Regions from separate parts of the Mesocryomonas fontinalis genome, predicted to be linked through region 1. Evidence: predicted binding sites of a transcription regulator. Region 1 holds the regulator's gene; each other region holds the start of a gene.

What was found. The regulator PhoB, encoded in region 1, activates phosphate uptake and scavenging genes when phosphate is short. The targets are predictions, from matches to a motif close to TGTCATNNANCTGTCAT.
Region 2: ACZL02_RS02685 (esterase-like activity of phytase family protein) is a predicted target of PhoB. The motif match lies at 1,453-1,469, and genes of this name have one in related genera.
Region 3: ACZL02_RS06550 (PhoX family protein) is a predicted target of PhoB. The motif match lies at 5,476-5,492, and genes of this name have one in related genera.
Region 4: phnF (phosphonate metabolism transcriptional regulator PhnF) is a predicted target of PhoB. The motif match lies at 2,838-2,854, and genes of this name have one in related genera.

Annotation. Positions count from the first base shown of each region.
Region 1 is NZ_JBUZWG020000003.1:242,116-250,352, forward strand. Features, by position in the region: gene ACZL02_RS09255 (substrate-binding domain-containing protein) at 1-972, shown strand, start outside; partial or broken gene pstC (phosphate ABC transporter permease subunit PstC) at 1,076-2,556, shown strand; gene pstA (phosphate ABC transporter permease PstA) at 2,553-3,872, shown strand; gene pstB (phosphate ABC transporter ATP-binding protein PstB) at 3,890-4,699, shown strand; gene phoU (phosphate signaling complex protein PhoU) at 4,812-5,573, shown strand; gene phoB (phosphate regulon transcriptional regulator PhoB) at 5,584-6,354, shown strand; gene ACZL02_RS09285 (hypothetical protein) at 6,636-7,586, opposite strand; gene ACZL02_RS09290 (integron) at 7,687-8,112, opposite strand; gene ACZL02_RS09295 (hypothetical protein) at 8,109-8,237, opposite strand, start outside.
Region 2 is NZ_JBUZWG020000001.1:582,324-590,560, forward strand. Features, by position in the region: gene ACZL02_RS02685 (esterase-like activity of phytase family protein) at 1-1,404, opposite strand, end outside; gene ybgC (tol-pal system-associated acyl-CoA thioesterase) at 1,514-1,963, shown strand; gene tolQ (protein TolQ) at 2,210-2,917, shown strand; gene tolR (protein TolR) at 3,005-3,454, shown strand; gene tolA (cell envelope integrity protein TolA) at 3,465-4,601, shown strand; gene tolB (Tol-Pal system beta propeller repeat protein TolB) at 4,699-6,009, shown strand; gene pal (peptidoglycan-associated lipoprotein Pal) at 6,284-6,826, shown strand; gene ybgF (tol-pal system protein YbgF) at 7,043-8,026, shown strand; gene tilS (tRNA lysidine(34) synthetase TilS) at 8,104-8,237, shown strand, end outside.
Region 3 is NZ_JBUZWG020000002.1:301,367-309,603, reverse strand. Features, by position in the region: gene ACZL02_RS06565 (TetR/AcrR family transcriptional regulator) at 70-669, opposite strand; gene ACZL02_RS06560 (acyl-[ACP]--phospholipid O-acyltransferase) at 882-4,244, shown strand; gene ACZL02_RS06555 (carbonic anhydrase) at 4,321-5,058, opposite strand; gene ACZL02_RS06550 (PhoX family protein) at 5,588-7,609, shown strand; gene ACZL02_RS06545 (SMP-30/gluconolactonase/LRE family protein) at 7,732-8,237, opposite strand, start outside.
Region 4 is NZ_JBUZWG020000005.1:48,656-54,653, forward strand. Features, by position in the region: gene ACZL02_RS13435 (PHP domain-containing protein) at 10-906, shown strand; gene ACZL02_RS13440 (hypothetical protein) at 981-1,907, shown strand; gene phnF (phosphonate metabolism transcriptional regulator PhnF) at 2,077-2,799, opposite strand; gene phnG (phosphonate C-P lyase system protein PhnG) at 2,957-3,433, shown strand; gene phnH (phosphonate C-P lyase system protein PhnH) at 3,433-4,083, shown strand; gene ACZL02_RS13460 (carbon-phosphorus lyase complex subunit) at 4,085-5,263, shown strand; gene ACZL02_RS13465 (alpha-D-ribose 1-methylphosphonate 5-phosphate C-P-lyase PhnJ) at 5,403-5,998, shown strand, end outside.

The sequences.
Region 1 (8,237 bases):
CAGAACGCCGATCCGATCCAGATCGCCGGCTCCTCGACCGTTCTCCCCTACGCCCAGATCGTGGCCGAGAACTTCGGCGAGACCTTCCCCGACTTCGGCACCCCTGTCGTCGAGTCCGGCGGTTCGGGCGCTGGCCTGAAGCAGTTCTGCTCGGGCGTCGGCCCGGACACCATCGACATCGCCAACTCCTCGCGTCCGATCAAGGACTCCGAGAAGGAGACCTGCGTCAAGAACGGCGTGACCGACATCCAGGAGGTCAAGTTCGGCTATGACGGAATCGTCTTCGCGACCGATGCGGCCGGCCCGGACTTCAAGCTGACCCCGGACATGGTCTTCAAGGCGCTGGCCGCCAAGACCGTCGTCGACGGCAAGGTCGTCGAGAACCCCGCCAAGACCTGGGCCGACGTCGACGCCTCGCTCCCTGCCTGGAAGATCGAAGCCTACATCCCCGGCGAGAAGCACGGCACGCGCGAAGTCTTCGAAGAGAAGCTGCTCGCCGCCGGCTGCAAGTCGACCGGTGCCGCCGAGGCCTACAAGGCTGCCGGCATGGACGAGAAGGCCGTTGGCGAACAGTGCCACGCGATCCGCAAGGACAGCGCCGCCATCGACATCGACGGTGACTACAGCGAGACCCTCGCCCGCATCGCCGCCAACAAGCAGGGCGTCGGCGTCTTCGGCCTCGCCTTCTACGAACAGAACCAGGACAAGCTGAAGGTCGCGACCGTCAACGACATCGTGCCTTCCGTCGAGACCATCTCGACCGGCAAGTACCCCGTGTCGCGCCCGCTCTTCTTCTACGTCAAGAAGGCGCACATCGGCGTCGTCCCCGGCCTGAAGGAATATGCCGACTTCTTCCTCTCCGAGCAGATGATCGGCGGCGAAGGCCCGCTGGCGCAGTACGGCCTCGTGCCGGCGCCGGATGCCGAACGCGAGTCGTACCGCACCGACTTCGATGCCGGGAAGACCATGTAATCAGTGACCGCGGGTACCCGGCCTTGCCGGGTGCCCGCACCTTCTACTGCCGCCGCTTCAGGGCGATCGCCCCGCCTGAACCTTGCGAAGATAGGGATATTCGGTGTCAATTTTTGCGATTGTCGTAATCGTCTTCCTGATCGGGGCGATCGGCGCTTTTCTGGCGCAGAAGAAGAGCCGCGGGCTCCAGATCGAGCCCGGCCAGAAGATGCACTCGCGGCCGACCATGGCTCGTTCGTGTTCTGCTGGGCGGTCGTGCCGGCGCTGATCGCGCTGTTGATCTGCCTGATCGCCGCCCCCGTCGCGATCAACCGTAATCTTTCCGCGCACATGCCGACCGCCACCGCCGACGGCAGCGCGCCCGCCAACGTGAACCTCGCCTACGAGATGATCGGCGCCATCGGCAACGGACTGCGCCTGCTGCCGTCCGACGAGCAGGCCGCCGCCTCGAGCCTGCCGGTGTCCGAGCTGCGCCCGCTGCTGCAGCGCCGCGGCATCGCCGTCGCGTCCTCGACCGAGGACTACATGGTCGCCCTCGCGGTCGAGAAGAACAAGCTGGAGGACTACTCCCGGCTGGCGACGACTATCCTCGTCCTGGCGCTGGCGCTGGCCGGTGCCGCCTACGGTCTGTCCAAGATCGCGGTCCGCCTGCGCGCCCGCAACCAGGTCGAGACCGTCGTCCGCTCGATCCTCATCCTCTGCTCGTCGATCGCCATCCTGACCACGGTCGGCATCATCGTCTCGATGTTCTCCGAGGCCGCCGACTTCTTCTCCCGCGTCAGCCCGCAGAGCTTCTTCTTCGGCACCACATGGGATCCGCGCTTTGCTGGCGGCAGCGGCCAGGAAGGCCAGTTCGGCCTGATCCCGCTGTTTGCCGGCACGCTCTACATCGCCTTCGTCGCCATGCTCTTCGCGGTGCCGATCGGCCTGTTCGCCGCGATCTACATGGCCGAATATGCCAGCTCCGGCGTCCGCTCGGTGGTCAAGCCGCTGCTCGAAGTGCTCGCCGGCATCCCGACCATCGTCTACGGCTTCTTCGCCCTCGTCACCGTCGGACCTTTCCTGCGCGACATGTCGAGCCAGTTGCACGGTCTCGTCACCGGCGACTACACCAGCTTCATCCAGGCACAGAGCATCCTCACCGCGGGCCTGGTGATGGGCATCATGCTGATCCCCTTCGTGTCCTCGCTGTCGGACGACATCATCACCGCCGTCCCCGGATCCTTGCGGGACGGCTCGCTCGGTCTTGGCGCGACGCGCTCGGAGACGGTAAAGCGCGTCATCCTGCCGGCCGCGCTGCCCGGCATCGTCAGCGCGCTGCTGCTCACCGCCTCCCGCGCCATCGGTGAGACGATGATCGTGGTGCTGGCCGCGGGCGTCGCCGCCAACCTCACCATCAACCCGTTCGAGGCGATGACCACGGTCACCGTCAAGATCGTCAACCAGCTGACCGGCGATCTCGTCTTCAACTCGCCGCAGACGCTGGTGGCCTTCGCGCTCGGCCTCACCCTCTTCGCGGTGACGCTCTGCCTCAACATCTTTGCCCTCTACATCGTCCGCAAGTACCGGGAGCAGTACGAATGACCGACGCGACCGTCGACGGCGCCCGCGCGCCGAGCCATGCCGCCCCCCGTCGCGACATCGGGATCAAGAAGCGCTACGCCGCCGAGCGCCGCTTCAAGATCTACGGCATCATCGCCATCCTGATCGGTCTCGCCTTCCTGGTGCTGCTGCTCTGGAGCGTCGTGTCGAAGGGCTATACCGCCTTCTTCCAGACCGAGATCCGGCTGCCCATCACCTTCGAGCAGTCTATCGTCGACCCGAAGAACACGGGCGGCAAGGACGAGAAGGCGCTGATGATGGCCAACTATCCGCGGCTGGCGCAGAACGCCATCGTCGCGGCGCTGAAGATCGACCCGAACGACAAGGCCGCCGTGAAGCAGGCTTCCGCCCTCGTCTCGCAGGGCGTGCGCGTCCAGCTGCGCAACGAGGTGATGAACGACCTGACGATCATCGGCCAGACCCGCGATCTCTGGGTGTTCGCGGACTCGAAGGTCGACAGCTCGGTCAAGGGCCAGTTCGACAACACCGTCGAGGAAAGCCGCCGGCCGATCAACGACCGCCAGCTCGGCTGGATCAATCAGCTGCAGGAAGCCGGCCAGCTGGAGCAGCGCTTCAACTGGGGCCTGTTCACCTTCGGCGGCTCGAGCCGCGCGGAGACCTCGGGCGTCGGCGTCGCGCTGATCGGCTCGGCCTACATGATGCTGATCGTCCTCGCCTTGGCGCTGCCGATCGGCGTCGCCGCCTCGATCTACCTCGAGGAGTTCGCGCCGAAGAACAAGCTGACCGACCTCATCGAGGTCAACATCAACAACCTCGCGGCGGTCCCCTCGATCGTCTACGGCCTGCTCGGCCTTGCGGTGTTCATCAACTACTTCGGCATGCCCCGCTCCGCCGCGCTGGTCGGCGGCCTGGTGCTCAGCCTGATGACGCTGCCGACGATCATCATCGCCACCCGTGCCGCCCTCAAGGCGGTGCCGCCGTCGATCCGTGCCGCCGCCCTCGGCCTCGGCGCGTCCAAGATGCAGATGGTGTTCCAGCACGTGCTGCCGCTGGCCGCTCCCGGCATCCTCACCGGCACGATCATCGGCCTGGCGCACGCGCTCGGCGAGACCGCGCCGCTGCTGCTCATCGGCATGGTCGCCTTCGTCGCGGACGTGCCGTCCTCGCCGATGGCCGCCTCGACCGCCTTGCCCGTGCAAATCTACATGTGGGCGAACGAGGCGGAACGTGCTTTCGTGGAACGCACGTCCGGCGCCATCATGATCCTGCTTCTCTTCCTGGCTGCGATGAACCTTGCAGCCGTCATCCTTCGGCGGCGCTTCGAGCGTCGCTGGTAGAACGGTGGACAGAAATGATGGAAAATATTCAAGCGACACTCAATAAAGGTCCCGCCGTGCATTCAAACCGTCCGATCAAGATGAAGGGCGAGAACGTCACCGTCCATTACGGTGCCAAGCAGGCGCTGCATGGCGTCAGCCTCGACGTCCAGGACCGCCAGGTCACCGCGCTGATCGGCCCGTCGGGCTGCGGCAAGTCGACCTTCCTGCGCTGCCTCAACCGGATGAACGACACGATCGACCACTGCAAGGTCGGCGGCCTCATCACCCTCGACGGCGAGGACGTCTACAACCCCGCCATCGACGTGGTGGAACTCCGGGCCCGCGTCGGCATGGTGTTCCAGAAGCCGAACCCGTTCCCGAAGTCGATCTTCGAGAACGTCTCCTACGGCCCGCGCATCCACGGCCTCGCCAAGTCGAAGACCGACCTGGAAGAGATCGTCGTCACCAGCCTGCGCCGCGCCGGCCTCTACGAAGAGGTCAAGGACCGGCTCGACGAGGCCGGCACCGGGCTTTCCGGCGGCCAGCAGCAGCGCCTCTGCATCGCCCGGGCGATCGCCGTGTCGCCCGAGGTCATCCTGATGGACGAGCCTTGCTCGGCTCTCGATCCGATCGCCACCGCCAAGGTGGAGGAGCTGATCGACGAGCTAAAGCAGAACTACACGATCGTCATCGTCACGCACTCGATGCAGCAGGCCGCGCGCGTCTCGCAGATGACCGCGATGTTCCACCTCGGCAACATCGCCGAGGTCGGCCCGACCGAGAAGATGTTCCAGAACCCCGACGACAAGCGCACCCAAGACTACATCACCGGCCGCTTCGGCTGAACCGGCGCGCGCCCGCCCGGCAGCGCGACGTCCCAATGAAACCGCGGGGTTTCGTCGCGACCTTCGGGTGCCGCGACGGCCGCTGCGCCACTTGAGAACAGGGAGACGAACCATGGACGAGCACATCGTCACGTCCTACGACGAGGAACTGAAGTTCATCGTCCGGCGGATTTCCGAGATGGGTGGCCAGGCCGAGCGCATGGTCGAGCGGTCGGTCGCCGCGCTGATCAACAGCGACTGGGGCCTTGCCCAGTCGGTCGTCGCGGATGACCTGCTGCTCGACGCCGCCCAGCGCGAGCTCGACGAGCGCGCCATCATGACCATCGCCAAGCGCCAGCCGATGGCGCAGGACCTGCGCGAGATCGTCGGCGCTATCCGCATCTCCAGCGATCTCGAGCGCATCGGCGACCTCGGCAAGAACATCGCCAAGCGCGTCATCGCCGTGCACGAGCACCAGCAGCCGATCAAGCTGGTGCGTGGCATCGAGCATCTGTCGGAGCTGGCGATCGAGCAGCTGAAGGAAGTGCTCGACGCCTATGCCAGCCGCGACCACGTCCGCGCCCAGGCGATCCGCGAGGCCGACGAGGAAATCGACGCGATGTACACGTCGATCTTCCGCGAGCTGCTGACCTACATGATGGAGGATCCGCGCAACATCACCGCCTGCACGCATCTTCTCTTCAGCGCCAAGAACATCGAGCGCATCGGCGACCACGCGACCAACATTGCCGAGACCATCTACTACATTAAGACCGGTGCGCAGATGGAATCCGAGCGGCCGAAGGGTGACACCACTCCATCGATGACCATCGGGGTCGGCAATGGCGTCAAGGATGGCGTCAAGGATGCCACGCCGCCGGCCGGAAACATCTAGGGACAAGCCGATGAACGCGCGCATCGTCGTCGTCGAGGACGAGGAAGCCCTCGGCGTCCTCCTCCGCTACAATCTCGAAGCAGAGGGCTACACCGTCGAAGTCATCGACAATGGCGACGAGGCCGATCTCCGGCTGAAGGAGCAGACGCCCGACCTCATCATCCTCGACTGGATGCTGCCCGGCATTTCCGGCGTCGAGATCTGCCGCCGGGTGCGCGGCCGGCCGGCGACCGAGCGCCTGCCGATCCTGATGCTCACCGCCCGCGGCGAGGAGAAGCAGCGGATCCAAGGGCTGACGACGGGCGCCGACGACTATCTCGTCAAGCCGTTCTCGATGGCCGAGCTGATGGCAAGGGTGCGCAGCCTGCTCTGGCGGTCCAACCCGCAGAAGCTCTCCGACCACCTCACCGCCGGCGACATCAAGCTCGACCGCGCCAACCACCGCGCCTACCGCAACGGCCGCGAGCTGAAGCTCGGCCCGACCGAGTTCAAGCTGCTGCAGTTCTTCATGATCTCGCCCGGCCGGGTGTTTTCGCGCGAGCAGCTGCTCGACGGCGTCTGGGGCCGCGACATCTACGTCGACGAACGCACCGTCGACGTCCACATCGGCCGCCTGCGCAAGGCCATCAACCGCGGCCGCCAGCGCGACCCCGTCCGCACCGTCCGCGGCGCCGGCTACTCGTTCGACGAACACTTCGCCGCCGTTGTTCCGACCCTGCAGCGCAGCACCGACGACGACGGCAAGATGGCGCTGGCCGAGCGTCAGGCAAGCGAGGGCTAAACCCGTCAAGGCGCGGCGCCGCGAAGGTATATGACGGTCGCCCATCGAGCTCTGTCAGGGCTGGGGTGCGAAGGCAGCTTGGGGTGGAAAGCCATCGGTCGGCTTTTGGGAAAAGTCCGCCAAAAGCCGACATTCCTGCTGTTCGAGGAGGCTCAGCCAGCGATTGGGTTACGGGGACTGCTACAGGCACAAGTAGATCAGAATGCAGGCGGTCACGAACGCCGCCCACAGCATCCACCGCGTGGTTGTCGTCATTAATCCCCCCTCCCCGCAGGTCGTCATCACGCATCCGGAAAGTATGCCCCGATCTCTACGGGACATCCAAGGCGGCGCGCCAACTCGTGGCCGAGCCCGGTCATTCCGTCCGGATCGGATGCCTGCGCGAGGAATATGCTCTGCGTGTCCCGGCCCGCCGCCTGCGTACGGCAACGGGCGAGAAGCGACGATCCGCCTCCACCCTTGGCAGGGGTCAGCCGCAGGACCTCGAGGCCAAGGACGCTTGCGCGGGGCACTACGAAGAGCTGGTTGGAGACGACGATCAGCGCTGCGTCGCCAAGCGACAGGCCGAGTGAACCCTGCCACGTAGAGGCAAACGCCTCCGGATCACGCGCGTATTCGAGTTCCGTGTCGTAGGGCGCCGAGGTGCCGGCCCTCGCCATGCGGGCGGTGCCGACGGATCCATTGAATCGTATCGGCTGGAGGCCCGCGACCCAGTCCCGTTCGCGTTCGCTTAACGGCAGGCGGAAGCCCGTGGTGACGTTGATGTGGCAGGCGAACCGCAAGCGCGGTTCGCGATCCTCGGCGTCGTTCTGGAGACCGCGCGACTGCCATTCGAGGGGCCAGGCGATCAGTCCGACTTCCGCGACGCCAAACTGCCACGTCGCGACGAGCGTGTTCCACTGCTTTCCGATCCGCGCAGATCCGAGCTGCCTCTCCAGATGGGCGGCCGTGCGGCGAAGGTTGGCATGCGCATCGTCCTCGAACCAGATGAGGGTCGAGAAGCGGGCGATCGGAAACTGAGGCGGGATGCCCGGGTCCGAACGGGCTATCCATGGCGCCATGGCGCCCGGCAAGGCGATCGCCTCGTCCAACACGATCACGTCCGATCGGTAAAATGGGTCCGGGCGCGTGCCCAGCCGCCGTTCGACGTCCCGGCGCAGTTCGTGCCGCGGCAGCCGCATCTCGTCGATCAACCGATGGATTGGGTTTCCGCCATCGGCCAGGCTGTCCAATGTCGTCGGCCGAGGTCCCTCGGCGGCGGGAAGCTCGGCCTCGACGCGGCGCCACAGACTCTTCAAGAAGCGCACGGTTCCAAGTCTCCCTCAGGCAATTTCAGCCGGCGACGATCTCGAGATGGCGTCGGTGCACCCAGCCCGAGCGGCAGGGGCCGCGATAGGGTCTGCGCTCGACCTGCGGTGAGCCCATGCCGCAATTCTCATTGGATCCGTAATTCTCATTGGATCCCTCCGGGGCATAGACGACACCGAGCCAGTCGCCGCGTTCGTCGCAGACCGTCACGAGGCGCTTTGGTCCCAGACGGTCCAGCTCGGCGTTCTCTGAACCCGGCCCGGAGCGCACGGCCAGGAAGTTGTCGCCGGCCGGATCGAGGCCAACGACTTGACCGAGGCTGGCGCAGGCATCGAGGTCGCTCTCCCCGCCGACGAGAACCGGGGTCGCGCTCTGTCCCCAAGCTGACTGGGAGGACAGGAGACCGACGAGCACCACAAGGGATGTCTTGGAAAGGCAGGTTCCGGTCACTGCAGGGCCTCGTCGCTCGGGGTGAAACGTAACAGCGCCCGAAGGCGCCAGATGCGATCTGTCCACCAGCGTTCGAGGCGACCTGTCGCCGCGTCGAGGGGGAGGTCCAGGACCATCGGCTTGAC
Region 2 (8,237 bases), on a different contig from region 1:
GTCGCTGATCGCATAGAACTGGTTCGGCGTGTCCGCCGCGACGAGGCCGGAGAGGGCGCCGAAACCCTGGATCTTGCCGTCGACGTCCTGGCTGACGATCTGCGGATACGCGGGCGTGCCCTCGGCGCGCCCGTAGAGCATCACATGCGAGCGGGCTGCGCCGTCCTCGACGAGATCGCTCTCGTTGGCGGTGACGAGAAGGTTGCGGGACGCGATGGTCGTCGCGCCTTCCGGCGCGATGCCCGACGGCAGGATTTGCGTCAGGACGGGCTCATTGCCGGTGTCCTTATAGACGCCGACGACCGAGCCGCGCTCGGAGAGGACGAACAGGAAATCCTCGCCGTCGAAAGTGCCGGTGGCCAAGCCTTCGGGCTCGATGCCCTTCTTGTCGGCGCGCTTGTCGGGGAAATGCCCGAGGCGGGCGACGGCCTGCTCGAAGGACGGGCCGGACTCGTAGGAGATGCTGCCGTCGCGGTTGTAGATCGTGAACGAGCGCGTGCCGCCCTTCCAGTCGCCCTCGTTGGCGGCGGCGATGCGGTCGCCCTTCAGCCATTTGACGGTGTCGGGCTCGCGCGGACGCGCCTCGACCGATCCGGAGAAGTCGAGCTTGCCGTCCTTTGCCGTGTCAACGCCCTCAAGTGCGAGGCTGCCGGCCGAGAAATGCGAGGTCACCGTGCCGGTCTTGCCGTCGACGATGACGATATGGTTGTTTTCCTGCAGCGAGACGACGATCTCGCCTTTGGCGTTGATGTCGACGAATTCCGGCTCCGGATCCTCGGGCGAGATTTCGGCAAGGCCGGTCATCTCGATTTTCCTGAGGCCCGCGCAGTCCGGCGTGCCGTCGGCGGAGAGCGGTACGGTGACGAGGAAGCCTGCGGGCATCTGCGGCAGGGCACCGTCGTTCAGATCCTCGTCGCGCTCGTTCTCGATGGCGATCGCGGCAAAGCTGCCGTCCGGCGCGACGGCGACCGAGTCCGGCTGGCCGCCGAGTTCGCAGACCGGGCTCTGCGCCTTCGTGGCGATGTCGACGGCGCCGAGCTCTCCCGACGGATTGGCCTTGGTCTCCGATGTCCGGAAGCCGACGAGCGCCTTGCTGCCGGCGAAGGCGACCGATGTCGGCTCGCCCTCGAACTTCACGTAGCCGCCGGCCTTGGGTGCCTTCGGGTCGGTGATGTCGACGAAGCCGATGCCGCCATGCGGACTGTCGGAGTAGACCAGCGTCATGCCGTCCTGCGAGGCCGAGACGATCTCCGAGGATGTCGGGGTCTTCGGGTCGGTGCCTTCCGGCAGGTTGCTGGCGACGGGAAACGAGGCGATCCGGTTGAACACGGGTTCGGCCGCGGCCGCGAGTGCGGTGGACGCCAGCAGCAAGGCGGCAAGGGATGCGGTCTTCGGGAAGGTCATCGTTGCTCTCGGGATAGCGGAAAGGTCGTGGTCCCTAAGCAGCTCTGCGTGACAGGGCGATGACACCCTCCGGCATGACAAATCCCGTGCGATCTCTTATTGCGGCGGCATGACCGATCATCTTTCCGGACGGCTGACCGATTACGGCCATGCGCTCGACGTGCGCGTCTATTTCGAGGACACGGACTTTTCCGGTGTCGTCTACCACGCGCGCTACCTGCACTTCCTGGAGCGCGGACGGACCGACTTCCTCCGGCTGAAGGGCATCGGCCACCGCGAACTGGCGGAGGGCGCCTTCGGCGAGCCGATGGCCTTCGCCGTCCGCCACATGGAGATCGACTTTCTGCGGCCCGCCCGGATCGACGATGTGCTGACCGTCGAGACGCGCACGGTTCTGCTCGGCGGCGCGCGGATCATTCTCGACCAGCGGATTTTCGCAGGCGGAACGATGCTGGTGGAAGCCAAGGTGAAGGTCGCCGTGATCTCGCCCGAAGGCAAACCACGCCGGATGCCCGAGGCGGTTTCGGCCATTCTGGAGCGGCCGCTGCCGCTGCCGTGACGGCACCGCAACAATTCGCAACGATTGCTTAACGTTAATGCTGTTTGAATAGCCGGGCTCAAAGCGCTGATGTCGCTTGCCATTCTTTCGCTTGATTCAAATTGTTAGAGCATGGCGGGTCTTCTGAAGCACTGAGCCTAACAGCGGAACGGACAGGTGGTCCGGGACGACGATGGTGCATCGCGGTCCACACGGCCGCACGGCTGCTTCAGCGGCATCGATTCGAGGGTCAATCGCATGAACGAGATCGCGCAGAGCGCTTTGGCAGCTCCGGAGCACGGCGTGGGACTTTGGGATCTGTTCTGGCAGGCCGGCTTCATCGTGAAGATGGTGATGCTCGGGCTGCTGATGGCCTCGGTCTGGACCTGGGCGATCATCGTCGACAAGACCATGCGCTTCGGTGCTTTCCGGCGTCAGCTGAACACGTTCGAGAACAATTTCTGGTCCGGTCAGTCGCTGGAGGAGCTCTACCAGACCCTCTCCGAGCGCAAGACGACGGGCATGGGTGCCCTGTTCGTTGCCGCCATGCGCGAGTGGAAAAAGTCCTTCGAGAAGGGCGCACGCTCGCCGATCGGCCTGCACAACCGCATCGAGAAGGCGATGGACGTCACCCTGGCGCGGGAGATGGACAGCCTGGAGTCGCGCCTCGGCTTCCTCGCCACCGTCGGCTCGGCCGGCCCCTTCGTCGGTCTGTTTGGCACGGTCATCGGCATCATGACCTCGTTCCAGGCGATCGCTGCCTCCAAGCAGACGAACCTTGCCGTCGTCGCACCCGGCATCGCCGAGGCGCTGCTCGCCACGGCCATCGGCCTCGTCGCGGCGATCCCCGCGGTTATCGCCTACAACAAGCTGTCGGCCGATGCTGGCAAGCTCGGCATGCGCCTCGAGGCCTTCGCCGACGAGTTCTCGGCGATCCTGTCGCGTCAGATCGACGAGAAGACCCCGGCGCGCTGAACGCCCGACGACACGCGAGCGCCACTGCGGCGCTCTCAAGCTGACACGATCGGAGCGTAGAGCTTCGAGGGCGAAGGAGCCGACGATATGGGCATGTCCACAGGCGGAGCGGCATCGGGCGGTTCCCGTCGGCGCAGACGCCGCGGGCGGGGGCCGATGAGCGAGATCAACGTGACGCCGATGGTCGACGTCATGCTGGTGCTGCTCATTATCTTCATGGTCGCCGCGCCGATGCTGACGGTCGGCGTTCCGCTGGAGCTGCCGAAGACGGCGGCGAAGGCGCTCAACGCCGAGACCCAGCCGATCAGCGTCTCCGTGCGCGGAGACGGCATGGTGTTCATCCAGGAGACCGAGATCGCCGAGGCCGAAGTCGTTTCCAAGCTCACCGAGATCGCCAAGACCGGTTACCAGGAGCGCATCTTCGTGCGCGCCGCCAAGGACGTCGACTATGGCAGCGTGATCCGCGTCATGGCGCTGATCTCGGCCGCCGGCTTCACCAATATCGGTCTCGTCACCGATACCGAAACCACGAGCTGATCGAACGGCTATGAAGTCCGGCCTCGTCACATCCTCCGTCCTGCACGTCGCGCTCCTCACCTGGGGTCTCTGGTCGATCTCCGGCCCGAAGCCGCTTGACGCGAGCTATGCCGAGGCGCTGCCGGTCGAGATCATCCTGTCGGACCAGTTCGAGGGTGTGAAGGGCGAGAAGAAGGCGCCGGTCTCCGAGAAGCCGGCACCGACCCCGACGACGCGCCCGGCCACGCTGCCGATGCCGGCGGAGAACACCGGCGACAACGAGGCGGACCTCGACACCCCGCCGACGCCCGACAAGACGCGCAACGTGACCCCGCAGACCGGTGGCGCGAAACCCGTCGCGCAGCCGAAGGTCGAGCCGAAGCCCGAGCCCGAGGCGCCGAAGGTCGCGGAGGCCCCGCCGCCGCCGCCGAAGCCGCCCGAGCCGAAGCCTGAGCCGGTGAAGGAAGCGGCGAAGCCGACGCCGCCGAAGGAAGTCACGCCCGAGATCGATCCGCTCGCCGAGATGATCGCCGAGGACAAGACCGAGCCGACGCCGGAAGAGCAGCCGAAGCCCGAGCCGGCGCTCGAGAAAGTGCCGGTGCCGGCTGCCAAGCCTCGTCCGCCGACCCCGGTGAAGGTCGCCGACGCCAAGCCCGCGGAGACCAAGACCGAGACCCCGAAGCCGGCCAAGCAGAACAAGTCCGACTCCAAGAAGCCGAGCGAAGCCGACAGCGATTCCGACTTCGAGGCGATGGCGGCCGCCGTGATCAACAAGCAGAAGGCCGCCGGCGGCGGAGCCAAGCGCTCGACCGAACAGGCCTCGCTCGGCAGCGAGCGCACGACCGGCACCAAGCTGTCGCGCAGCCAGCTCGGCGAGATCCAGGGGCTTTTGAACGAGCAGATGCGGCGCTGCTATTCCGTGCCGGCGGGTGGTGCAGAGCCGGATTCGCTGAAGGTCTCGATCAAGATCCAGTTCGATCCGTCCGGCGGCCTCGTCGGCGCGCCGGAGATCGTGCGCGGCGGGGGCGGCTCGGGTGCCGAGCGGATCGCGGCGGAAGCGGCCGTGCGCGCGATCCGTCGCTGCGCCCCGTTCAACCTTCCGGCCGAGATGTATGCCGGCGGCTGGGAAGAGACGACGCTGAATTTCGACCCGAGCGCGATGTATTGAGAACCTGAGGCCTTGTCGCGGCGCGGCAGGGCACGAGATCGAGGCGCATGTCGACCCGCTCGGCTGTTCCCTCTACCCGAGTTGATGAAGGTCTGACATGAAAAGAGAACTCAAGCTGCTGTTCGCTGCGCTGGCGCTGTTCGTTGGTGCGACAGCGACGCTGACGCCGGCGTCCGCCGCCATCGAGATCGATATCACCAGCGGCAACGTCGATCCGCTGCCGATCGCCATCAACACGTTCCAGGCCAGCGGCAAGATCGGCCAGCAGATCAGCCAGGTGGTCACCGCCGACCTGAACCGCACCGGGCTGTTCAAGCCGATCGACCCGTCCGCCTTCATCCAGAAGGATCTGGGTCCGGATGCCGCGCCGCGCTTCGCCGACTGGACGGTCATCAATGCCCAGGCGATCGTCACCGGCAAGGTCACGCCCGAGGCGGATGGTCGGCTGCGCGTCGAGTTCCGGCTGTGGGATACGTTCGCGGGCACCCAGCTCGACGGTCAGCAGTTCTACACCACCCCCGACAACTGGCGCCGCGTCGCCCATATCATCGCCGACGCAATCTACGAGCGGCTTACCGGCGAGAAGGGCTATTTCGACACCCGCATCGTCTTCGTCTCGGAGAGCGGTCCGAAGACCGCCCGCGTCAAGCGGCTGGCGATCATGGACCAGGACGGCGCCAACGTGAACTATCTCTCCGATGGTTCCGACCTCGTGCTGACCCCGCGTTTCTCGCCGAACCGCCAGGAAATCACCTACATGTCGTTCGGCAAGTCGGAGCCGCGGGTCTACCTCCTGCAGCTTGAGACCGGCCAGCGCGAGGCTGTCGGCAACTTCCCCGGCATGACCTTCGCGCCGCGCTTCTCGCCGGACGGCCAGAAGGTGATCATGAGCCTGCAGCAGGATGGCAATGCCAACATCTACGCGATGGACCTGCGCTCGCGCGCCACGACGCGGCTGACCTCGACCACCGCCATCGACACGGCGCCGTCCTATGCGCCGGACGGCTCGCGGATCGTCTTCGAGAGCGACCGCGGCGGGCGCCCGCAGCTCTACATGATGGGCACCGACGGCTCCGGCCAGCAGCGCATCTCGTTCGGCGACGGCTCCTACTCCACCCCCGTCTGGTCGCCGCGCGGCGATCTCATCGCCTTCACCAAGCAGACCGGTGGCCAGTTCCAGATCGGCGTCATGCGGCCCGACGGCTCGGGCGAGCGCATCCTGACCTCGGGCTTCCACAACGAGGGCCCGACCTGGGCGCCGAATGGCCGAGTCCTGATGTTCTTCCGTGATCCGCAGGGCGGCGCCGGCCCGCAGCTCTACTCGATCGACCTCACCGGGCGGAACGAGCAGAAGATCGGAACGCCGGGCTACGCCTCGGACCCGGCCTGGTCGCCATCGCGGGAGTAGACTGCGCGTTATCGCGCAGGTGAATTGACCGCTTGCCAGAATGACGACGCCCGCGCAGTGATGCGCGGGCGTCACTGTTTGCAGCAGAACGAACGCGGTTGAACGGTGCGACGGCGGTTCTTGCCCGCCTGCCTTCATGCGGACTCAAAAGGCTGTGCAGGCAGGGGAATCGTCAATTCGATTCAGTGTTTCATTGCCGGCGTTTACTCGGTCTTAAGTCTGTTCAGCGTAAACGTCTGGTAACGACAACATATCAAATACGAAGGAGCTGGCCATGAGCCGGATCGCTGTTTTGGCCCATAGCCGCATTGCCCTTGCCCTCATGGCCGCCCTGGCCGTCGCCGGTTGCGCGAAGAAGAACGGCGGCCTGCCGGACAATGCCTCGGGTCTTGGTCTGGACGGAGCCGGCGGTGCCGGTGGCCTGAACGGCCGCGGCGGCAATGCCGCGCCGGGCACCAGCCAGGACTTCACCGTCAACGTCGGCGACCGCATCTTCTTCGACACGGACTCCTCGGTCGTCCGCGCCGATGCCCAGCAGATCCTCACCGCCCAGGCGCGCTGGCTGAACCAGTACTCGCAGTACTCGATCACCGTCGAAGGCCATGCCGACGAGCGCGGCACCCGCGAGTACAACCTGGCGCTCGGCGCCCGCCGCGCTGCCGCGACCCGCGAGTACCTGGCCCGCCAGGGCGTCTCCGGCAACCGGATGCGCACCATCTCCTACGGCAAGGAACGTCCGGTCGCGGTTTGCGACGACATCTCCTGCTGGTCGCAGAACCGTCGCGCGGTCACCGTGCTCAACGGCGCCGGCAGCTGATCGCTCGCCGACCGACTACCTGGATGAAATGACGTGGCGGCCCTTCGGGGCCGCTTTCGTTTGTGCCCGATCTTGGTAAAGATGCCACGCGATATGTCGGCCAGCACCGGCGTGCCGGCCCAACTTTGGCCAAGTCGATCTGCCCAGAATGGTATCGCTGCCGTCCGGTATGCCGGGGTGGCCTGCCTCTCGGCGGCTCAAGGAGAATATGCGGGAATGAAGATGTTGAAGCTGGCCCGCTGGGCGACGACGCTTCTGTTGCTCGGCGCAGCCATGCCGGCCCAGGCGCTGACCTTGCCTTTCGGGCTCGGCAAGGATGAGCAGGCAGCGGAGCGCCGGGCTCCTGCGGTGCAAGCCGAGGCACCGGTGCGCTACGCCCAGGCGAGCGACCCGATCCAGCGTATCAACCAGCTGGAAGAGGATAACCGCAGGCTGAACGGCAAGCTCGAGGAACTGTCCTTCCAGGTGCTGCAGCTGCAGGAGCAGCTGCGCAAGACGCAGGAAGACAACGAGTTCCGCTTCCAGGAGATCGAAGGCAAGGGCAGTGCCGCGCCCGGCAAGCGCAGCGAGGCGGCCCCGGCAACGGCAGCTCCCGCTGCCCCCACCGCGACGGCTCAGCTCCCCGCACGTGCGCCGGCGACGGCCACCGCCTCCGCGACCCCGCCGCCCGCCGGTGCCGCGCCGAACGGGGACGCGATCGGCGATCTCCTCGGCGATGGCGGCCTCGATACGTCGGGCCTCGGCGCCGGTACCGGTGCCGCTCCGTCGCGCGCGACGGCCGGCTCGGGCTCGTCGACGGTCGCCACCGTCAGGCCGAACGGGGCAGGGGAGATGTACGATCTCGCCTACAACTACATGCTGGCGGGCGACTACCAGCTCGCGGAATCTTCGTTCCGGCAGTATGCCGACACCTATCCCGATGCCAAGGACGTGCCGGACGCGAAGTACTGGCTGGGCGAGAGCCTCTTCCAGCAGCAGAAATTCACCGATGCCGCCGAAGTCTTCCTTGGCGCACAGAAGAGCTACCCGAAGAACCCGAAGGCGCCGGAGATGATGCTGAAGCTCGGCATGTCGCTGGCCAAGCTCGACAACCGCGATACCGCCTGCATCACCTTCCGCGAAGTCAGCAAGCGCTACCCGCAGATGAGCGCCAACGTGAAGAAGAAGCTGCAGGCGGAATCGGCCGCCAGCAACTGCTGAGCCTGCCTGCCACAATCCCGGCGACCTCGGTCGAATGCCCGCCCTCGGCGCTTTGGCCAGAGCTTGCGCGCGATCGGTTGTCGGCCTCCCTCGGCTTTCTCCCCAATATCAGACCCGACGCGACCAGAACGATCGTCCTCGCCGTCTCCGGCGGTCCGGACTCGCTGGCGCTGATGTCGGCGGCAGCTGCCTATGGTGAGGCAGGAACGCG
Region 3 (8,237 bases), on a different contig from region 1:
AAGAGCGTTCTTTGTGCGTCCTTACGGACGCGCGGCGCCCCAAGTCTCGCTTATCGACCCAAGTCTCGCCTATCGACCAAGGCCACGACAGGTTGCGTCGATGACCGTTTCGAGCTGGCGTCCGAGCTGGGCGAGCGGGACCGAGACCACGGTTTCCTGCAGTCCGATCGAGACGATGCCGTGCACCATCGAGAACATCGACAGCGCGAGTTCGGCGGTGGCGTCCTCGGACCAGGACGGCAGCAGCGCGCGGAGCGGGACGATGATGCGTGCGACAAGGGCGAGGTGCTCGGCGCGGTGCCATTCGGGCGCGGCCTTGCCGGAGACCGCGGCGCGCTCGAACAGCGCGGCCCAGGCATGGCGGCGGGTGTGGGCGAAGTCGAGGTACCCGTGCGCCAGCGACACGAGCACGCCCGTCGGCGTCACCGAACCAAGGGACAGCGCGCTCCGACCCAGATGGACATCGAGTTCGGCGATGGTACGCGAATTGACGGCGACCATCACCGCATCGATGTCCTCGAAGAACGTATAGACCTGCCCGAGCGAGCAGCCGGCGACCCGCGCGACATCCTTCACGCGCAGCAAGGACATCCCGCCGTTTTCGACAGCCTGAACCGCCGCATCGACGAGCCTGACCCGCAGCACCTCGCGTTTTTCCGCGACCGTCATGCCATACCCTGGTTTTTTGAACGACGTTCAATTTTGCGCTTGCACGCACTGGCGCTTCGTATAGATATGAGCAATGTTCAATAATGAACCGTGCTCAAAGATGGATAGCACCCATGATCAGCGCCATCAAGTCCGCGCTTTCGACCCAGCCCTATGACGACCTTGCCTCGATCGAGGTGGCGTCAGGGAGCCAGCCGGCGGTTCCCCAGCCGATACCGGGCTCGCTGCTCGGCTCGCGGCGGTTCCTGCCGCTCTTCGTCACGCAGCTACTCTCGGCGTTCACCGACAACTTCCTGAAGAACGCCGTCGTGCTGCTGATCCTGTTCGGCCTGGCGGGAGAGGGCGGTGCTGCGCTGGTGCCGCTCGCCGGCGCGGTGTTCATCCTGCCCTTCGTGCTGTTGTCGGCGCTGGGCGGGCAGATCGCCGACCGGAACGACAAGGCGCTGGTCGCCCGCCACCTGAAGCTTGCCGAAATCGGGGCTGCGGCGGTTGCCGTCGCCGGGCTCTATCTGATCTCGCTGCCGCTGATGTTCGGGGCGCTCTTCGCGTTCGGCGTCGTCTCGGCGATGTTCGGTCCGGTCAAATACGGCATCCTTCCCGATCACCTCAGCCCCGAGGACCTGCCCCGCGCCAATGCCTGGATCGAGGGCGCGACCTTCTTCGCGATCCTGACGGGCACCGTCGGCGCAGGCCTCCTGTCGGGAACAGAAGCGGCGCGTAGCCTCGTCGGGCCGGCCATCGGCGTCCTCGCCATCGCCTGTTGGGCGTGCAGCTTCGCCATCCCGCGCACCGGCGCTGGCGACCTAACGGCGCGGCTCGACCCCAACATCTTCCGCTCGACCTGGCATGAGGTCGCGGCGCTCCGGCTCGACAACCGGCTGTTCACCGTCGCCGCGATGCAGGCCTGGTTCTGGACGATCGGCGCGGTCTGCCTCTCCATCCTGCCCGTGCTCGTCCGCGACTCCTTCGGCGGCGAGCAGAGTGCCGTCACGCTTTGCATCGCGACGTTCGCCATAGCGGTCGCAGTCGGCTCGGCGGTCGCTGCTGCCCTCGTCAAGGGGCGGGTGGTGCTGCTTCCCGTGCCGCTCGGCGCGCTCCTGATGGCCGGTTTCTCGGCCGATCTCGCCTGGTCCACCTGGTTCATGGACGGCACAGCCGCCCCGGGACTGCTGGCGGGCGCCGGTGGCCTGCGATCGCTCGTCGATCTCGCCGGCATCGCCTTCTCCGGCGCGCTGGTCGCCGTTCCGTCGGCGGCCGCTCTGCAGGCCTGGTCGGACAGCCGTCGCCGGGCGCGCACCGTGGCGGGCTCCAACATCCTCTCCGCCGTCGGAATGGCACTGGCGGGCATCGCCGTCGCGGCCGGCCAGGCAGCGGGCCTGTCGGTTCCCGCCATCCTCGCCATCCTCGCGGTGCTCAATCTCGCCGCGGCTGTGCTGATGTTCATCAAGCTGCCGACGAAGCCGCTCTATGATGTGGCCTCGATGTACTTCCGCGTCTTCCACCGCATGGAAGTGCGCGGCCTCGACAACGTCGCCAAGGCGGGCAACCGCATGATCCTCGCGCCCAACCACACCTCGTTCCTCGACGGACCGCTGGCGCTTGCGCTGACCGATCTGAACCCGGTCTTCGCCGTCAACACCGAGATCGCCCAACGCTGGTGGGCAAAGCCGTTCCTCAATGCCACCCGCGCTCTGCCGATGGACCCGACGAAGCCGATGGGGACGCGCACGCTGGTGCGGACCATCCAGGGCGACGATCCGGTCGTGATCTTTCCCGAGGGCCGGATCTCGGTCACCGGCAGCCTGATGAAGGTCTATGACGGTGCGGCGATGGTGGCCGACAAGACCGGCGCGAGCGTCGTCCCCGTGCGGATCGACGGGTTGGAGCGCTCGCCTTTCTCGCGGATGAAGGACACCCAGGTGCGGCGCCAGCTCTTTCCTAAGGTGGTCGTCACGGTCGGCGAGCCGCAGACGATCAGCGTGGACCCGGCCCTGCGCGGTGCCCGCCGCCGCGCCAGTGCCGGCGCGGCGCTCTACGAGCTGATGTCGCGGACGGTCGTCGATTCCTCCGACACCGATCGCACCGTGGCACGCGCCGTGGTGGATGCGGCGCGGAAGTTCGGCATGTCGACGAACGCCGCCGAGGATCCGCGGGCAGGGCGCATGTCCTACGGCAAGCTGCTGGTCTCCTCCGCCGTCCTCGCTCGCAAGCTCGATGCCCTGCTGGGCAAGCAGTCCTCCGTCGGGCTGATGCTGCCGAGCTCGATCGGCGCACTCGTGACCTTCCTGGCGCTGACCCGCTCCGGCAAAGTGCCGGCGATGGTGAACTTCACCGCAGGCGCCGCCAACGTCGCCTCCGGCATGCGGGCTTGCCGGGCCGAGACCATCCTCACCTCGAAGGCCTTCGTCGAGCAAGGCAAGCTGCAGCCGCTGGTCGACGCCCTGTCGGCGGAGTTCAGGATCGTCTGGCTCGAGGACGTCCGGGAGAGCATCGGCTTCCTCGACAAGCTCTCCGGCTTCCTCGGCAGAAAGCGGATCGCCAGCCGGGCAAAGGCTGACGACGGTGCGGTCGTCCTTTTCACCTCGGGATCGGAAGGCAAGCCGAAAGGCGTCGTCCTCAGTCACCGCAACATGCTGGCGAATGCCGCGCAGGCGGCGGCCCGCATCTCGTTCGACCGGTCGGACAAGGTGCTGAACATCCTGCCGATGTTCCACTCCTTCGGCCTCACCGCGGCGACCATCCTGCCGCTGACGCACGGCGTGCCCGTCTACTTCTACCCGTCGCCGCTGCACTACCGGATCGTGCCGGAGATCGCCTACAACTCGAACTCGACCATCATGTTCGGCACCGACACCTTCCTTGCCGGCTATGCCCGCACCGCCAACGCCTATGACTTCCGCTCGATGCGCTACGTCTTCTCCGGTGCCGAGCCGGTGAAGGAGTCCACCCGCAAGGTCTGGTCCGAGAAGTTCGACGTCCGGCTGCTGGAGGGCTACGGCGTCACCGAATGCTCGCCGGTGGTGGCGCTGAACACGCCGCTGTTCAACCGGCCCGGCACGGTCGGCCAGTTGATGCCGGGCATGGAGCATCGTCTCGAGGCCGTCGATGGCGTGGAAACCGGCGGCCGGCTGCACGTCCGCGGACCCAACGTCATGCTGGGCTATCTCCGCGAGGAAAATCCGGGCGTGCTGGAGACCCTCGTCGACGGCTGGCATGATACCGGCGACGTCGTCGACATCGATGCCGAGGGCTTCGTGAAGATCCTCGGCCGCGCCAAGCGCTTCGCCAAGATCGGCGGCGAGATGGTCTCGCTGGCGGCACTCGAGGCCCTCGCGGCGGAGTTCTGGCCCGGGGCCGCGTCGGCGGCCGCCGTGGTGAAGGACGCCAAGAAGGGCGAGGCGATCGTGCTTCTCACCGAGGCCGAGAATGCCGATCGGCTGGAATTCGCCCGCTTCCTGAAGTCACGCAATGCCTCCGACCTGATGGCTCCGTCGAAGGTGGTCGTCGGCAAGATCCCGCTCCTCGGCACCGGCAAGATCGACTTCACCGAGGTGGGACGGCAGGTCGCCGTCTGACGAAAGCGACCGGCGTCCAGACGCCGCGACGAAGAGGGTCTCGGAGCCGCGCTCCCCGCAGCGCGGCTCCGATACTTCACGCCTGGTCGAAGAAATCCACCACCCCCGTGTCGAGGTGATAGTAGGCGCCGACGATCTTGATGCGTCCTTCCTTCAACGGCTTCAGCAGCAAAGGATCGCTCTCCTCCCGCAACGTCCGGACGACGCGGCGGACATTCTGGCGGACCGCGTTCTCCGTCGCGTCGCCTTCCTGCCCCCTGGCTTCCAGCACCGCGGGAATGATCGGCTCGATCATGTTGTCGATCTGTCCGGGAAAGCGGGCGTTCTTCTCAACCACTTCCATCGCCGCCTTCACCGCCCCGCAGCTCTCGTGTCCCATCACGACGACCAGCGGTACGCCAAGCACCGCCACGGCATACTCGATCGAGCCCATCGCGACGGTATCGACGGTATTGCCAGCATTGCGGATGATGAACAGTTCGCCGAGGCCCCGGCCAAACAGCAGTTCCGGCGGTACGCGGCTGTCGGAGCAGGAGACATAGGCACAAAACGGCGCCTGACCCTTCGCAGGCTCCAGGCGGCGGGTTTCGCTGCGGTTCGGGAAAACCAGTTCGTCACGCAGAAAGGCGTCGTTACCGTCCCTGAGAAGCTGCAGCGCCTGCTCTGGGTTGAGTGCGGATTTGCCGTCCTTGACCGGTGCCGGCGGCAGAATGGAAGCGGCATTGCCGGCTTCCCTCGCCTGAAGAGCGGTCGGCAAAGCGACGGCGGAAGCTGCCGTCGCCGTCAGAAATCGGCGTCGTGAAACGGTGCACATCAAGGTTTCTCCAAATGTGACGCAGTCCTGCTGCGTGTGAGAGGTACCCAGCGCGTTTGGTGCGTTTACGAACAGGCCATAAAACTGCACCGAGCGCGCTCGATGCGGTCCGACATGAGAAAGGCTAAGCCTAAATCAGAGGGGCCCGGTCCGCGCGACCAATGTATGTATGAAATCATGACAGAAAAGAGGATCTATATATTTTTATTACGTGCGTCATAGTGCCTTATAAATCTAAAGTTGAACCAGGGTGATTGTGGAAGAGTAAAAGAATACTGATAATCGCCTGATGTTGCATGCGAATTACGGTGAAGGACAGCAAGGTGTCGAGCATTGCAGTCATTGTCGGCGAAGTGATCCCAGCCTTGGCGGCCTGCTCGACAACCTGCAGCCGTCGCAGCGAGCGGCGGCGCGCATTGTCATCGATCTGTGATCTTGCACCCGTAAGCGTCCCTGGAACGGTTCAAAACTGGATGCCGCAGGGCAATCAATTTCGAGCCGTCCCCACCCCGTGTACAGGACCTCGACCATGACCGATTCGACCGTGAAAGGCGTCTTCCGGACCAGCCAGCTGGAAGCGGAGGAGGGCGAAGGCCACAATCCGACGTCGAACCGCACCATGGGCGAGATCATCGCGGTGCGCTTTTCCCGTCGCGACTTCCTGCGCGGTTCGCTGGCCGCCACCGCGATTGCCGCGACGGTGAGCCCGCTGGCGCTGGTCGCTGCCGACGACGCACGTGCCGAGGGCGCCGGGTCCCGCTTCACTTTCAAGGAAGTCGAGGCCGGGATCGACGCGCACCATCACGTCGCCGAGGGCTACGACGCGGATATCCTCCTGCGTTGGGGCGACGGCCTCTTCGCCGATTCGCCGGAGTTCGATCCGACGAAGCAGACGCCGGAAACCCAAGCCCGTCAGTTCGGCTACAACAACGACTATGTCGGCTACATCCCGATCGACGGCTCGTCCGAGCACGGCTATCTCGTGGTGAACCACGAGTACACCAACGAGCACCTGATGTTCCCCGGGATCGTCAAGATCGTCCAGTCGCCGGATGAGAAGAACCCGGGCCAGACGCTTTCGAAGATCGAGATCTCCGACCCCGACCAGAACCGCGTCGATGTCGAGATGGCGGCCCATGGCGGGACGGTGGTCGAGATCCGCAAGGTCGACGGCAAATGGCAGGTCGTCCGGGACGGCGCCAACAACCGGCGCATCATGTCGACGACCGAGATGGCCATCAGCGGTCCGGCCGCCGGCCATGACCGCCTGCAGACATCCGCCGATGCGAGCGGCCGCAAGGTCTTCGGCACGATCAACAACTGCGCCGGCGGCGTGACGCCCTGGGGCACCTACATCATGGCCGAGGAGAACATCCACGGCTACTTCATGGGCTCGTTGCCGGAGGGGCATCCCGAGGCTGCGAACTACAAGCGCCTCGGCATTCCCGAGGGCACATATTCCTGGGGCAAGTTCCACGACCGATTCGACGTCTCGAAGGAGCCGAACGAGCCGAACCGCTTCGGCTGGGTGGTCGAGGTCGACGTCAACGACCCCAACTCCATCCCGAAGAAGCGCACGGCACTCGGCCGCTTCAAGCATGAAGGCGCCGACAACGTCGTCAGCCGCGACGGCCGCGTTGTCTTCTATCTCGGCGACGACGAGCGCTTCGACTACGTCTACAAGTTCGTCACCGCCGGAAAGTACAATCCGGACGATCGCGCTGCGAACATGGATCTCCTCGACGAGGGGACGCTCTACGTCGCGAAGTTCGAGGATGACGGCAAGGTCGCCTGGCTGTCCCTCGTCCATGGCGACGGTCCGCTGACGCCGGCGAACGGCTTCGCCAGCCAGGCCGACGTGCTGATCGAGACCCGCCGTGCCGCCGACCTTCTTGGCGCGACGCCGATGGACCGCCCGGAAGACATCGGCCCGGACGAAAAGACCGGCCGCGTCTACGTGATGCTGACGAACAATACCAAGCGCAAGGATGACCAGGTCGACGCGGCCAATCCCCGCGCCAAGAACGCCTTCGGCCACATCATCGAGATCGCCGAGGAGGGGGGTGACTTCGCGGCCACCACGGGCACGTGGGAGGTTCTCCTGAAGTGCGGCGATCCGTCCGTTGCCGCGGTCGGCGCTACCTTCTCCACCGAGACCACCAAGAACGGCTGGTTCGGCATGCCCGACAATTGCGCGATCGACACCGACGGTCGGCTGTGGGTCTCGACCGACGGCAACTCGCCGAAGGACACCGGACGTGCGGACGGCCTCTGGGCGGTGGATACCGAGGGCGACGCGCGCGGAACCTCGAAGCTGTTCTTCCGCGTGCCGGTGGGCGCGGAAATGTGCGGCCCGCTCCTGCTGCCCGACATGCAGACGGCCTTCGTCGCCGTGCAGCATCCCGGCGACGGAGGCGAGGACTGGGACGGCTTCGGCCGGCTCTCCTACTACGAGGACCTGTCGACCCGCTGGCCGGACTTCAAGGACGACATGCCTGTACGCCCGTCGGTGCTCGCCATCACCCGGCAAGGCGGCGGCAAGATCGCCTGACCTCGACGCCCGAGGCCTCTCAAGGCATTGTGCATGATGGGTGGCGGCGCTTTCGGGCGCCGCCTCTCGTTTTTCAGATTTTCTCCCGGCAGACCGGCAGCAGCGTTGTCGGCGGCCGCAGATCACTCGAGCTGGACGGCGACAAGCTTGCCTTCGGTCGACAACGGCACGTAGGCCACCTTGCTGGCAAAATCGTAGGCGAGATCGGCGGCGCCGGGCGCAAAATCCATCAGCTTGTCGACTGCGCCGTTCTCGTAGATCCGGTAGAGCGGACCCTTGACCGTGTCGGTCGACAGGTAGGTCCCGTCACCGACGATCGCGAGGCCATCGAGGAAGCCGACCGCTGTGCCGTCGCCGAGCGGATGCGGCTGCTTGTCGCTGAACGAAATCTCGACGAGATGGGTGGGCGCACCGGGCTTTCCGTCCTTCGGCACCTGGCCGAGCCCTGCGACCAGAAGGCGGTCCACATCGACGGCGATGCCATCGGGCGAGTTCAGGACGTCGCTCTGCAGCCACGGCTTGAAGCTGCCGTTCTCCAGCATCCAGATCGTGTTGGTGGCGGTATCGGAGACGAAGACGCGTCCGTCGCGGGCGGTCGACACGTCGTGCAGGGCAACAGCGCCGGGCG
Region 4 (5,998 bases), on a different contig from region 1:
GACACCGCCATGGGCCAGACCGCCTTCACCGCTGCCGGCAGCTTCTGGCGCGGCAACATCCACACCCATTCCACCGCATCGGACGGCGTGCTCTCTCCCGAGGCGGTCTGTCGGACCTATGCCGAGGCGGGCTACGACTTCCTCTGCCTCTCCGACCATTTCCTCAAGCGTTTCGGCTTCCCCGTGGTCGACACCACGCCGTTCCGAACGGAGAGCTTCACCACCATCCTCGGCGCCGAGATCCATGCGCCTGAGAACAGCCATGGCGAGATCTGGCATCTCCTCGCCTGCGGCCTGCCGGCGAATTTCGCGCCGCTCGGCGACGGTGAGGATGCCGTGGCGCTGGCGAAGCGTGCGGTGGCGGCCGGGGCGTTTCTCGGGATCGCGCATCCGCAATGGTCACAGCTGACCATCGAGGACGGTCGGCAGATGGCCGGCATCGCCCATGCCGTGGAGGTCTACAATACCGGCTGCCACATCGAATGCGACCGGCCGGACGGCACCGCGCTGCTCGACGCGCTTCTCTCGGAAGGGTTCCGCCTCACAGGCTATGCCGCGGACGACGCGCATTTCAGGATCGACGACGCGCTCGGCGGCTGGATGATGGTGAAGGCCGAGGCGAACGAGCCGGAAGTGCTCCTCGCCGCGATCAAGGCCGGCGCCTTCTACTCCTCGCGTGGCCCGGTGATCACCGACATCGCGGTCGCCGGCAAGATGCTCTCGGTCGACTGCGACCCTGCCGCCGGCATCGCCCTCGTCGGCCGCGGCTCCCGCGCCGAATACCGTGGCGGCCCCGGCATCACCCATGCCGACCTCCCCGTCGAACGCTTCGCCGGCGACTGGTGCCGCGTGGTGGTGATGGACGCGGCGGGAAAGCAGGCCTGGTCGAACCCGATCTGGCTGTAGGAACGCGCGGCTGCCGCGAACGCGTCGGCCGATGCCTGCCTGATGCAGCCCTTCCGAAGGGCTTTCCGAGAGCTTTGGCTGGCGTGCCATGCGTCTGGAGAAAGGCACAAAGGGTCTCCTGCTACCTTGATTTCAAAGCGTCTTTCCTTGATGGGGAGGACCTATGCAATCGCGAATTGTCCTTCGACAGAGCAGCGATCAGACGAGTGGACCCGATGCTGTCGATAAGCCTGCCAACGAACGAAATGGAAGAGGCTGGCAAGGGCTGGCAGACGCCGGCAAAGGGGCTGCGTATCCATCAGGCCTCGCCCCGGCCGGTGCGACAGATCCAGATCTTCGGGCAGCGCTGCAGCGGAACGAATGTCCTCACCAAACTGCTCGCCGCCAACTTCGGCTGGGAGACCATCACCGATCGCTACGGCTTCAAGCATTGGTTCGTACCGGATCAGATCCTGTTTCCGAGCGACGTCCTAGTCTGCGTCGTCGCGCGTCATCCGGTCGACTGGATCCGCAGCCTTTACCGGCAGCCCTGGCACGCGCATGCCGATCTCAAGGCCATGCCCTTCTCCGACTTCATCCGCGCGGAATGGCACAGCTACTGGGATCACGAGGTCGGTGGCATCGATGAGCGCCATCCGATGTACAACCGGGAAATGTTGCACGAGCGCGATCCCGCGACCGGCCGGCGGTTTGCCAATCCGCTGCGCAAGCGGACTGCCAAGCTACACGCATGGAGCGGACTGGGAACGCGCAGCGCCAGTCTGTGCCTGCTCGACCAGGCGCTCCTGACCTCCGCCCCCGACACCGTCCTTTCGGCGGTCGGCAATCTTCTTCAGCGCGCCCCGTCGGGAGACCTCGAAGTCCTCCAATCCTACAAGGGCAACGGGTTCAACCGCTTCGTCGAGCGGCATTACGAGCCCCTGTCGCCGGCGGATGAAGCCTTCGTGTGGTCGCAACTCGATCCCGACGTCGAGCGGCAGTTCGGCTACGCCCCCGGCTGATCCTTCGGGACAGGCCGACGTAACGCTGGGCCCGGCTTTTCGGCAGCCGCAACGGGAGCCCTGATCGCGCGGCAACCGAGAGCATCCGTCCCCCGGCGTCGCGCCTCGACCGATGCCCCGGCGGGATCGCAGGGGTGGCCGATCGCCATCGCCTGGCCGTCGATGGTTCTCACGTCCGGAACACCAGCTCGATCCGCTCCGCCAGAAACCGCGCCAGCGACAGCTGGATCGGCGCGTCGTCGGGATCGCAGTTCACCGAATCGGTCACCAGCACCACCGCGTCGCGCGGGCAGCCGAGATGCTCGGCGTCGGTGGGGGTGACCCGTGATGCGGTGACGCGGGTTTCCTGGCGGCGGTAGTCGGCGACGCCCTCGGCGGCGAGCGCCCGGGTGATCGAGCCGCTCTCGGCATAGGCGGCGACGATGCCGGGAAAGCGCTCGGCCGGAAACCAGGAGGTGGCAAGCGACATTGGCACGCCGTCGGCGACGCTCAGCGTCTCCAGCCGGTGCAGCGGCGCACCGGTGCGGATTTTCAGCGCCGCGGCGATCCGGGCGTTTGCAGCCTCGCGTTTGGAGGCGATCAGCCGCCCGGCCGGCTGGCGCGACTGGCTGGTGATGTTCTCGGAGAACCGCGTGCGGGCGCCGACGGGATAGGCGAGGCGCTCCGGCAGCCGGTCGACAAAGGTGCCGCGCCCCCGTTCGGCGCGCACCAGGCCCTCGGCCGAAAGCGCCGCGATGGCCCGTCGCACGGTGTGGCGGTTGACCTGGAAACGCTCGGCGAGTTCGGCTTCCACCGGCAACTTCTCCATCGCGCCCGCCGCATCGGCGATCAGCGTGCGGATGCCGTCGGCAACGCTGCGCCAACGCGCGATCCCTTCTTCGCCCCCGATCATGCCTGATCCTTTCCTGCGCCCGCCGAGAAACCTTCACGCGTCATTGTCCTGTCACGTCTCGGGGTGTAGATATCAGGAAAGAGATATAGATGTCTATACAAATAGACAACTTCTCGCAGATGACGGCGCAGAAAACAAAGAGACAACCGAGGGCGAGATGATCGAAGAGAGCAACGCCATCCCCGACACCGACGCAACGGCGGCCCGCCAGCGGGCCATCGGCGCCTTTGCCGCCGCCGCAACGCCGGTGCTGGCAGAAGGCTGGCGTTCCATCAGCGGCGGCATGGCGGCGCTGCCGGTGCGCGGCCCGGATGCCGGGCTGGTGATGCTGCGCGGCCGCATCGGCGGTGGCGGTGCGCCGTTCAACCTCGGCGAGGCGAGCGTCACCCGCGCGACGGTGCGCCTTGCCTCGGGCGAGGTCGGCCACGCGATGGTGCTCGGGCGCGACGCCGACAAGGCGCGGCTTGCCGCCACGCTCGATGCCGCCTGGCAGCGGCCGGACTGGCGCGCGGCGATCGAGGCTCGGATCGTCGGTCCGGTCCTTGCCGCTCAGGCCGAGGACGATCGCAAGGCCGCCGAGGAGACCCAGGCGACGCGGGTCGATTTCTTCACCGTCGTACGCGGAGACGATTGATGGACAAGCCCACGAACAGCATTCCCGCTTCCGGACGCGCCGGCTCCGGCCTACCCGCCTCCGGCATCGACGGCGGCTTCACCGACCCGGTCTTCGACAGCCAGGCGATCTTCGCCGGTGTGATGCAGGCCTTGTCGCGGCCGGGCACGGCGGTCGAGCTCGGCGCGCGGGTCAAGGCGCCCGGCGCCCTCGCCCCGGCAGCGGCCAGCATCCTCGCAGCGCTTGCCGACTACGACACGCCGGTCTGGCTCGACGCCTCGCTGCGCCAGGCGCCGGACGTCGTCCAGTGGATCGGCTTCCAGACCGGCGCGATCCAGGTGAAGGCACCGGGCCAGGCCCGCTTCGCCGTCGCGAGCGCCGGCGCCGACCTTCCCAACCTCTCCGACTTCGCGCTCGGCACCGCCGACTATCCCGACCGCTCGACCACGCTGATCCTGGTGCTGGACGATCTTGCGACCGGCGCCCCGCTGACGCTGACCGGCCCCGGCATCGAAGCCTCAGTGTCGATCCGCCCGCGCGGGCTGACGCCGGCCTTCTTCGCCGACTGGGCGATCAACCAGGCGCTGTTCCCGCGCGGCATCGACGTGCTGCTCGTCGCCGGAAACCAGGCACTCGGCCTGCCGCGCACCACCCGCATCCGGAGCGCCTGACATGTATGTCGCCGTCAAGGGTGGCGAAGCCGCCATCCAGAATGCCCACCGACTTCTCGCCGACCGCCGCCGCGGCGCCCGCGACGTTCCGGCCCTGACGCTCGAGCAGATCGCCGGCCAGCTCGCGCTCGGCCTCGACCGTGTGATGGCGGAGGGCTCGCTCTACGACGTCGAGCTCGCCGCCATGGCCGTGCGCCAGTCGCGCGGCGACCTGATTGAGGCGATCTTCCTGCTCCGCGCCTACCGCACGACGCTGCCGCGCTTCGGCAACTCCGTGCCGGTCGACACCGGCAGGATGGCGATCGAGCGCCGGGTCTCGGCGACCTACAAGGACCTGCCGGGCGGGCAGCTGCTGGGGCCGACCTTCGACTACACCCACCGCCTGATCGACCCGGCCATGGCCAGCGACGAGCCAGTCGAAGCCGGGCTGCGCCGCGCACTGTCCGGCGACGGGGGGCTTTGTCCGCGCGTTACCGACCTTCTGGGCGACGAAGGGCTGATCGAGCCGGACCAACGCGCCGTCACGCCCGCCACCGGTGCAAGACCCGACGCTGACGCCGGCGAGCGCGAAGACGGCGCCGTCGGACATGGAACGGCTGGCGATGCCGAACCCGGCGATCTCACCCGCGAACCGCTCTCCTTTCCCGCCAGCCGGGACCTCCGCCTGCAGGCGCTGGCCCGGGGCGATGAGGGTTTCCTGCTCTCGCTCGCCTATTCCACGCAGCGCGGCTTTGCCCGCACGCATCCTTTCGTCGGCGAGATCCGCATCGGTCTCGTCGATGTCGAGGTCGAGATGCCCGAGCTCGGTTTCCCCGTCACCATCGGCCGCGTCCGCCTGACCGAATGCCAGATGGTTAACCAGTTCTCGGGCTCGGCGAAGGAACCGCCACAGTTCACACGCGGCTACGGTTTGGTGTTCGGCCAGTCCGAGCGCAAGGCGATGGCGATGAGCCTCGTCGACCGTGCGCTGAGGGCCGACGAGTTCGGCGAGGAGCGCGTTGCGGTGGCGCAGGACGAGGAATTCGTCATCGCCCATTCCGATAATGTCGCCGCCACCGGCTTCGTCGAGCACCTGAAACTGCCGCACTACGTCGACTTCCAGGCCGAGCTCGACCTCGTCCGCCGGATGCGCGCCGAGCATGCGGCATCCGCGAGCGAGATGAAGGACGCGGCGGAATGAGCCCGGTCCTAGCGCGCGCCTGGGCCGAGAAAATACCAGGCGGCGACGAGGCCGCCGAGGATCACCACCAGTTCGCCGAGCACGATCCAGCCGCTCATCTCCGCCTCCTCCCCGACGCTTCCCAGCAAGGTCCGGCATCATGACCGCAGCCCTTCCCGTCTACAACTTCGCCTATCTCGACGAGCAGACGAAGCGGATGATCCGCCGGGCGATCCTGAAGGCGATCGCCATTCCCGGCTACCAGGTGCCGTTCGCCAGCCGGGAAATGCCGATGCCCTACGGCTGGGGCACCGGCGGCGTGCAGGTGACGGCGGCGATCATCGGGCCAGACGACGTGCTGAAGGTCATCGACCAGGGCGCCGACGACACCACCAATGCTGTCTCGATCCGCGCCTTCTTCCAGAAGACCGCCGGCGTCGCCACCACGACGAAGACCGCGGACGCGACCATCATCCAGACCCGGCACCGTGTCCCCGAGACCGCGCTGACGGAGAACCAGACGCTGGTCTACCAGGTGCCGATCCCCGAGCCGCTGCGCTTCCTTGAGCCGCGCGAGACCGAGACGCGGGTCATGCACGCGCTGGAGGAATACGGGCTGATGCACGTGAAGCTCTACGAGGACATCGCCCGGCACGGCCACATCGCGACCACCTACGCCTATCCCGTCAAGGTCGAGGGGCGCTACGTCATGGATCCCTCGCCGATCCCGAAATTCGACAATCCGAAGCTGAACCG